DNA from 2 places in the Brucella pituitosa genome. Region 2 is predicted to be linked to the other one. Evidence: predicted binding sites of a transcription regulator. Region 2 holds the regulator's gene; the other holds the start of a gene.

Region 1 (4,432 bases), 750 kb from region 2:
GAAAACCGTATCCTTGACTTGAGCTTCAGCAGCAAATGCATCAAGCTCGGCAAGCTTTGCCGTTACGTCGGCTGCGTCCATGGCTTCATGACGATATCCGAGGCTTTTCAGGATTTCTTCCATGTCCTCGCCAGTCGCGCCCAGAATGGACATCATGGCAGGGGTCACGATGAAGCGGCCACCGTCATAGGCACCTTCCGGACGTGCGCCCGAACCCGGACGCCAGGCAAGTGCCGGACGAATGAGGTCAGCAAGACGTTCCAGAATATCGATGCGCACAGCACGGCGACCAAGCACCCGATAACCGGCCAGACGATAGAACATCGGATCAAAAGCCGGATCGACAACGACCGATGTACGGCCAGCTGCCAGCACATTGACCACATCGCCATAACCGGTGCGTTCACGGCCGTCATTCTTCAATGCCCAGAGCAGCGTGATCATGCCAGCAGGAGCGGGCTTCAGCAGCATCGGCATGAAAACATGATAGGCACCAAAGCGCACGCCGAGACGACGAAGTGCTGCTCGCGAATCCTGATCAAGACCACGTACTTCTTCGGCCACTTCGCGGCGCTGAAGGATACCAAGATTTTCGACGATCTGGAAAGCCAGACCGCGGGTCATACCGGTCAAAGCATCGGCAGCACTGAGATCAGTCAGCGGCTTCAATACGGTTTCGATATGGTGCGCGACAAAACGTTCAATACGGGCAGCAACCTTGTCACGTGCTGGTCCGGTCAATTGTTCGTCAGCCAGAATGATCGCACGCGGCTTCAACACATCGTCGCCAGCGACGAGCGTTGCAACGGTTGCGCCGACCCAGCGCATCACGCCATCCGACCCAAGCGCAAAATCGCCATTGGGTGCCGCAGCAAACCGCTCCGCACGACGTTCGAACTCGGCGGCTAGCGCCTTTTGTGCAGCCGTCTTCACAGCCTTCGCGTCCGGCCCTTCAGCCTGAACGTCGGCCGTGAACCGGAATCCTTCTAGTTGCCCAACATTGTGGCCCTCGACAATTACGTCACCGGCCGGGCTGATTTCTGCTTCTAGCATGGCATTCTCTCTCAGGCGCCTCATAAGCACGCTTGTCCTGCGGTCTACAAAGCGTTTCGTCAACCTTTCATGCAGCGCGTCGGACAATCTGTCCTCAATTTCGCGCGTCTTTTCCTGCCAGTGTGTCGGATCGGCAAGCCATCCCGGCCTGTGCGACACAAAAGTCCAGGTGCGGATTTGCGCCACGCGATGCGACAGAGTGTCGATTTCCCCCTCTGTACTGTCGGCGCGGCGCACCTGTTCGCTCATATAATCTTCATCAACGCTCCCTCGGCGGACCAGATCCTGATAGATGGTTGCAATGATATCGGCATGTTGAGCCGGCGCGATCTTACGATAATCGGGGAGCGCACAGGTATCCCACAAAAGTTCGATCCGCGCAGGCGTCGTTGCAAGCCGCACAATGTCGTCGTCTTTCGACAAATTTTCAAGCGCTTGTTGATCAACCGCTGGCAATGCTTTGGTAAGCCCTTCTATGGGCGTGGGTGTTTCCAGAGAATAGCGCAAGGCACTGAGTGACGAGAAGTCGAACCGCCCCGTCCGCCACTGCAGCACTTTCACCGGATCAAAAGCATGCGCTTCGACCCGTTCTACAAGCTCGTCGTCCAGTGGCTGTACCTGCCCCGTCACACCGAACGTGCCGTCACGCAAATGACGCCCGGCGCGTCCTGCAACCTGCCCGACCTCGGCTGGTGTCAGATCGCGAAACTGGTAGCCATCGAATTTACGGTTCTGCGCAAATGCCACATGATCAACGTCGAGGTTAAGGCCCATGCCGATCGCATCAGTTGCGACCAGAAAATCAACATCGCCCGATTGATAAAGCTCAACCTGAGCATTGCGGGTACGCGGGCTAAGCGCACCCATCACCACGGCAGCACCGCCACGCTGGCGGCGGATCAGCTCGGCAATTGCATAAACTTCATCAGCAGAGAAAGCCACGATGGCCGAACGATTCGGCAGGCGAATGATTTTCTTGGAACCCGCATAGGAAAGATGCGACAGCCGTGGACGTGTCACGACTGTAATGCCACGCAGCAACTTTTCCAGAATGCCGCGCATGGTACCTGCACCAAGCAGCAGCGTTTCCTGTCGTCCGCGCAGATGCAGAATACGGTCGGTAAAGATATGACCACGTTCCAGGTCGCCCGCAAGCTGCACTTCATCGATAGCCACAAAAGGCATATCTGTCCGACGCGGCATGGCCTCGACCGTGCAGACGGAATAACGAGAGGTAGGCGGCGTGATCTTTTCTTCGCCGGTAATCAGCGAAACATTGGCAGTCCCTACCCGCTCAACCACACGATTATAGACCTCGCGCGCCAAAAGGCGCAGTGGAAGGCCTATCATGCCACTACCATGCGACAGCATCCGCTCGATAGCGAGATGCGTCTTGCCGGTATTTGTCGGCCCCAGCACCGCAGTAACACCGCGACCGCTCAAGCCTAGCGGCAGATCATGGGCAGGGAGTTGGTTCATGCCAATAATAGAATTCCCGGAACAAATGTCATGCGTAAAGCTATGCGTTAGCACTATATGACTTGAGCCGAAAGCGCTCCTGTTAAGTTTCAATCCATGTTTCGGGACGTTTCCGGCACGATCCAGTCTTCACTGTTCTAACCGGAACTTTTCTCGCGCGCACCCTGAAAAGAACAAAACGGCTTTCAAATGACCATCCGTTTTAAAACACAGGATTGAAGGTTGGTCTTACATCGGCCTGCATCTTAACAAACGTGCCTTTTAATAAATAGAACGACTCTGGAACGAATCAGCGACGAATCGCTCACAGAGCTTTCTTCGCCTTTTGTTCACGGCAACATATAGTGGCTGAACACCAAATTCCCACCATATAATGAATCACCTCAATTAATATCCGGCCCGAAAGGAGAACAAACCGGCGACCGCATTAACTTTTATCTCGGAAGCCATTTTGCGAGATGAGGCGACGGATAACCTATTCATAGAATATCAATATTTCCTGACAGTTAGTTAAAACTCTCATCACATAGGAGCCGCTTTTCATTAACCTTCAGGTCAAAGCCGGAACGAATCGGAGACGAATCGCTGATCCGCTTATTTTCCCGCTTTGTTCTCACAACATATAGTGGCCGAGCCGATCCAAACACCATAGAGCGGCAAGACCTCGCCGCTCAGTGACAGTGATACTGAAGCTCGCTGTTAACTTTTGAGCCTCTTACGACCGCTCGACACACAGGGCGACACCCATACCACCGCCAATGCATAGCGTTGCCAGACCGCGCTTCACATTACGCCGTTTCATCTCATACAGAAGCGTTGTCAGCACCCGCGCACCCGAGGCACCAATCGGATGACCGATGGCGATCGCTCCACCATTCACATTGACGATCTCCGGATTGAGCCCAAGATCGCGCACAACTGCACAGGATTGCGCTGCAAAGGCCTCATTGGCTTCGACCAATTCCAGATCAGCAACTGTCCAGCCTGCCTTTTCAAGCGCTTTGCGTGTTGCCGGAATAGGACCAGTTCCCATGATCGATGGATCGACACCCGCCGTTGCCCAGGAAACGATGCGCGCAAGCGGTTCGACACCACGTTTTGCGGCTTCATCCGCATCCATCAGAACCACAGCTGCAGCACCGTCATTGATGCCGGAGGCATTGCCCGCCGTAACAGTACCTTCCTTGTCGAAGGCCGGTTTCAGCTTGCTAAGTGCTTCGATCGTTGTACCTGCACGGATATATTCATCTGCGGAAACAATCGTCTCGCCCTTACGGCTTTTCACCGTAAACGGAACGATTTCATCATCGAAGCGGCCAGCTTTCTGTGCGGCCTCGGCATTGTGTTGCGAGGCCAGCGCAAAAGCATCCTGTTCCTCGCGGCTCAACTGCCATTGGTTGGCAATGTTTTCTGCAGTGATCCCCATAGGATAGCCGTGGAACGCATCGACCAAACCGTCTTTCATCATGGTGTCGATCATTTTGAAGTCGCCCATTTTCACGCCACCGCGCAGATGGGCACAATGTGGCGCCATCGACATGGACTCCTGTCCACCAGCCACGATGATTTTTGCGTCGCCCGACAGAATTTGCTGCATACCGAGTGCCACGGAACGCAAACCGGAACCACAGAGCTGATTGATCGAGAAGGCTGTCGTTTCTTTCGGACAACCAGCAGCCATAGCAGCCTGACGGGCGGGGTTCTGTCCCTCACCTGCTGTTAACACCTGACCAAGAATGACCTCGTCCACATCGACCGCATCAACGCCGGCACGTTCGAGAGCTGCCTTGATGGCGGCAGCACCAAGCTCATGCGCTGGCACGTTGGCAAAGGCGCCGTTGAAGGCCCCCACTGCAGTACGGGCAGCGCTGGCAATAACAATGGCCTTCGGACTATTTGT
Region 2 (4,432 bases):
AGGGTGCACCGGAATTTCTGACAGCTGCACGCAATGCATGCTCATTGCCCGCGCTACGCAAGGATTTCCTGTTCGATACCTATCAGGTCTATGAAGCGCGCAGTTGGGGTGCAGACTGCATTCTTATCATTCTTGCAAGTGTTGATGACGATCTTGCCAAGGCGCTTGAAGAAACCGCTTTCGAGCTCGGCATGGATACATTGATTGAAGTCCATGATGAAGAGGAAACGGAACGCGCACTCAAGCTTTCGTCGCGTCTCGTCGGCGTCAACAATCGCAACCTGCGTACATTTGAAGTCGACCTTGCGGTTTCCGAGCGGCTCGCAAAGATGGTGCCTTCGGATCGTCTGCTGGTCGGCGAAAGCGGCATCTTCACCCATGATGATTGTCTGCGTCTCGAAAAGTCGAATATCGGCACATTCCTCATCGGCGAAAGCCTGATGCGCAAAGAAGATGTTGCGTCTGCAACCCGCGAACTTCTGACCGGCAAGGCCTGAGATATGGCGGCCAAGCTCACCCATATCGACCAGACCGGCGCTGCCCACATGGTCGATGTCGGCGACAAGGCTGAAACCGAGCGTCAGGCCACAGCTGAAGGTGCTGTCAGGATGCAGCCCGAAACGCTGGCGCTCATTCTGGAAGGCAATGCAACCAAGGGTGACGTTATCGGTGCCGCGCGTCTCGCTGGTATCATGGCTGCGAAGAAAACGGCTGATCTTATCCCGCTTTGCCACCCGCTGATGCTGACCAGAGTGTCGGTCGATATCGAGCCTGATCAGATGCTTCCCGGTTTGCGTGTTCGTGCCACGGCAAAGCTTAAAGGCCGTACCGGCGTAGAAATGGAAGCACTGACTGCCGTATCCGTCACCTGCCTGACCATTTATGACATGGCGAAGGCTGTCGATCGCCATATGGAGATCACCGACATCCGCGTTTCGGCAAAAAGCGGCGGCAAGTCAGGTGACTGGAAAGCCTGATATCCAGACGAGAGGAAACCATATGTCCCTTCTCCCGGTCGATGAAGCCCTTGCCCGCATCCTGAGCACCGCCGAGCCGCATGATTTTGAGCAGGTTGCACTTGCTTCCGCAGGCGGCCGCGTTGTTGCTGAGCAGGTCATAGCAAAACTACGCCAACCACCATTCGATTGTTCGGCCATGGACGGCTATGCGCTCATCGCGCCTCAGAACATCGAATATCCGATTGAGCTTACAGTGATCGGCGAATCGGCAGCGGGTAAGCGATTTGATGGCCAGCTCAACGAAGGCGAAGCCGTGCGCATCTTCACAGGCGCACCCATACCGGTCGGCGCTGACTGCATCGTCATTCAGGAAGACACCGAACGTTCCGGTGACAAGCTGACAGTCCAACATGGGCTTGATAAAGGCCGTCACATCCGCCGCGCGGGTCTCGACTTTGCACCCGGTGACACCGTTCTTCCAGTTGGGCGGGAACTTGACGCCCCGGCACTGTCTCTTGCCGCTGCCAGCGGCAATGCAATGATTTCCGTTTTCAGGCAGCCCCGAATTGCCATTCTCGCCACTGGCGATGAACTCGTCCCGCCCGGAGCACTCCCCGGTCCTGATCAGATTGTAGCCTCCAATAGTTTGGGAATAGCTGAAATTGTGCGCCGCGCAGGTGGCAAGCCCGAAGACATGGGCATTATCGTTGACGATCCGACAAAGATCGAATCAGCGATCAGCCAGGTGCTCGACGATGGCATCGATATTCTCGTCACTATCGGCGGCGCGTCCGTTGGTGATCGTGATTACGTGCATGGCGCGTTGAAGAACTGCGGTGTCGATCTCGATTTCTGGAAAATCGCCATGCGTCCCGGTAAACCGTTGATGTATGGTCGCAAGAGCATTTCAGGCAAAACGGTCCACGTCATCGGCCTGCCAGGCAACCCCGTTTCCAGCCTTGTTTGCAGCCTCGTATTTCTACGCCCATTGGTAGCCAAACTATCCGGCACGGATCTGACTGCAGATATTCGTCCCGCAAAGCTTGGTCAGGCAATGAATGCGAATGATCACCGGCGCGATTTTGTTCGGGCAACAGTCGAACAGGATGCTGACGGAACATTGATCGCAACGCCTTTTCCTATCCAGGATTCATCAATGCTTTCCGCCTTGGTTCGATCCGATGCGCTGCTGGTCAGAGATGAAAACGCACCCGCTTCATTGACCGGTGACGCCTGCATAATATTGATGCTGTAACGAACGCATCCAATTCCGCCAGTCCGTTAATCATTTTAAAACCATTGCAGAACAAGACTGGAACATATAGTGTTCGTTCTGGTTTTGTTTTTATTTGATTCTGGTCTGGAGGGTGTAGCGCATGTTGACCCGTAAACAGCACGAGCTTCTGCTGTTCATTCATGAACGTCTGAAAGAGACGGGCATTCCTCCGTCTTTCGACGAGATGAAAGAGGCTCTTGATTTAGCCTCGAAATCGGGCATTCATCGGCTCATCACAGCGCTGGAAGAACGCGGCTTCATCCGCAGGCTTCCAAATCGCGCCCGCGCACTGGAAGTGCTCCGTTTGCCGGATTCCATTGCTCCCGGACTGAATTCGCAAAAGAAATTTGCGCCAAGCGTTATCGAAGGCAGTCTCGGCAAGGCGCCACCTGCCCCTACGCCTATTCGCCCAGCTCCGGCGACTGCGAATGACGATGTATCGACCATGGTGTCCATCCCTGTGATGGGACGTATCGCTGCTGGTGTACCAATCTCGGCGATCCAGAATCAGACCCATTCGCTCAGCCTTCCGCCAGAAATGATTGGCGCAGGCGAACACTACGCGCTTGAGGTCAAGGGCGATTCGATGATCGAAGCCGGAATTTTCGATGGTGATACTGTCATCATCAAGCGCGGCGACACAGCCAATCCAGGTGAAATCATCGTTGCTCTGGTGGATGACGAAGAAGCGACACTGAAACGTTTCCGCCGCAAAGGCGCTTCCATTGCGCTCGAAGCTGCAAATCCAGCCTATGAGACGCGGATATTCGGTCCTGACCGAGTTCGTGTTCAGGGCAAGCTGATCGGTTTGATCCGGCGCTATTAGAGCGCATCCCGAAAAGTGTGAAACGGTTTTCGGACAAAGATGCGCTTTAAAAAAATATTTAGAGCGCCGATCTGATCCAATCAGATCGGCGCTCTAAATCATTGCGAGAGATCAGAGCCTGTCGCATTTTCTGTTCCGGCTTTCTTCTTGTATTCCCGATCGGGCAGACCGCGCGCTGCTCGTGAGTAGAGGCGATAGAGATGCCAGGGGCGTGTGGGCGCATCGACGGAAAAGTCCAGTTTGTCCGCATAGTCTTCGATATTGCGAGGCATTGCAGGCGCGAAACGATAAGTCTCGCGCTCGCTGACCGGCTCTCGCTCCGGAGACTTTGCCTGAACCATTTTGTCTGCGCTTAGTTTTTGCCCTAACCTTATTTCAAGAGTTCCTTTTAGGGCCAGTTCCTGCCTGTCAACGACGAGCGAGCCTGACCGCTCACAGCTTAGTTTTTTTCCGGCAATAGCAAGAACAACAATATCGCCTACATTACAGGCAATCTCGCGCATATCTTCCTGCGCAGTATAGGCCAGCATTCGACCATCCCTGAGAGGAATGGTACAGAGCCCATCTTCGCAGAGAAAAGCACGCTCATCAGCGGCAACCGATTGTTTCTTCACTATGTGCGGAGGAACAAAGGCTTCAACCAGATAGGCCGTCTGCCAGTTCTGCGCTGTGAACTGCGGTGGCCTGTTGCGGTTAACCGCGAAATTGCCATCAGATAGTCGCACGGCCACAAACTTGGCATCTTCGCTGATAAGGATATCCGGCATCGGCATCCGTATGAAAGCGATCAGACCCATCACAATAAATGGAAGCGCCATTAACCGCAGTCGCGTTGTGAACGTAACCGCAACGACAAGAGCTACCGTCCAGAGGATGAGCGTTGCGACCGGCATGACACCGGGATTACCGTCGGGTGAAAGGCTGGCAACAAACTCAGCAATGTGTCGCACGAGCAAAACGCCAAATCCCATGACTTGCAATGGCAACCAATCAAGTTGCAGCGGCATCAACAACAGGCTCAAAACTGCGAATGGCATTACCAGTATCGAAATGACCGGCAAGGCCAGCACATTGCCGACAAGGCCCAAAGGGGCGGTGTTGTTGAAATGATAAGCCGCAAAAATCCCGCTGGCCACCCCTGCTACAATGGACGTCGCAGCCGTGGCTATTGCTGGCATAAATATTTTTGACAAAGGCCCACGCGATGAGGCTTGGCGATTCTCTGCGCCTGACTGTCTTATGGCTTTTCTTTCACTCCACCAGGCGAAAGCCGCGATCAGCCCTGCTGTCGCCGAGAACGACATTTGGAAGCTTGGGCCCAATATCTCGTGCGGGGAGATTGCGATCATCGCAATTGCTGAAATCGCCAGA

What was found. Region 2 encodes LexA, which represses DNA repair genes until DNA is damaged. Its sites were predicted from a motif close to TGTTCNNNNTGTGTTCNG; they were not measured.
Positions count from the first base shown of each region.
Region 1: ACSME1_RS05160 (helicase-related protein) is a predicted target of LexA. The motif match lies at 2,802-2,819, and genes of this name have one in related genera.

Region 1 is NZ_OZ264092.1:1,060,421-1,064,852, forward strand. Features, by position in the region: gene ACSME1_RS05160 (helicase-related protein) at 1-2,532, opposite strand, end outside; gene ACSME1_RS05165 (acetyl-CoA C-acetyltransferase) at 3,248-4,432, opposite strand, start outside.
Region 2 is NZ_OZ264092.1:315,363-319,794, forward strand. Features, by position in the region: gene trpC (indole-3-glycerol phosphate synthase TrpC) at 1-497, shown strand, start outside; gene moaC (cyclic pyranopterin monophosphate synthase MoaC) at 501-977, shown strand; gene ACSME1_RS01495 (molybdopterin molybdotransferase MoeA) at 1,000-2,214, shown strand; gene lexA (transcriptional repressor LexA) at 2,336-3,061, shown strand; gene ACSME1_RS01505 (ComEC/Rec2 family competence protein) at 3,160-4,432, opposite strand, start outside.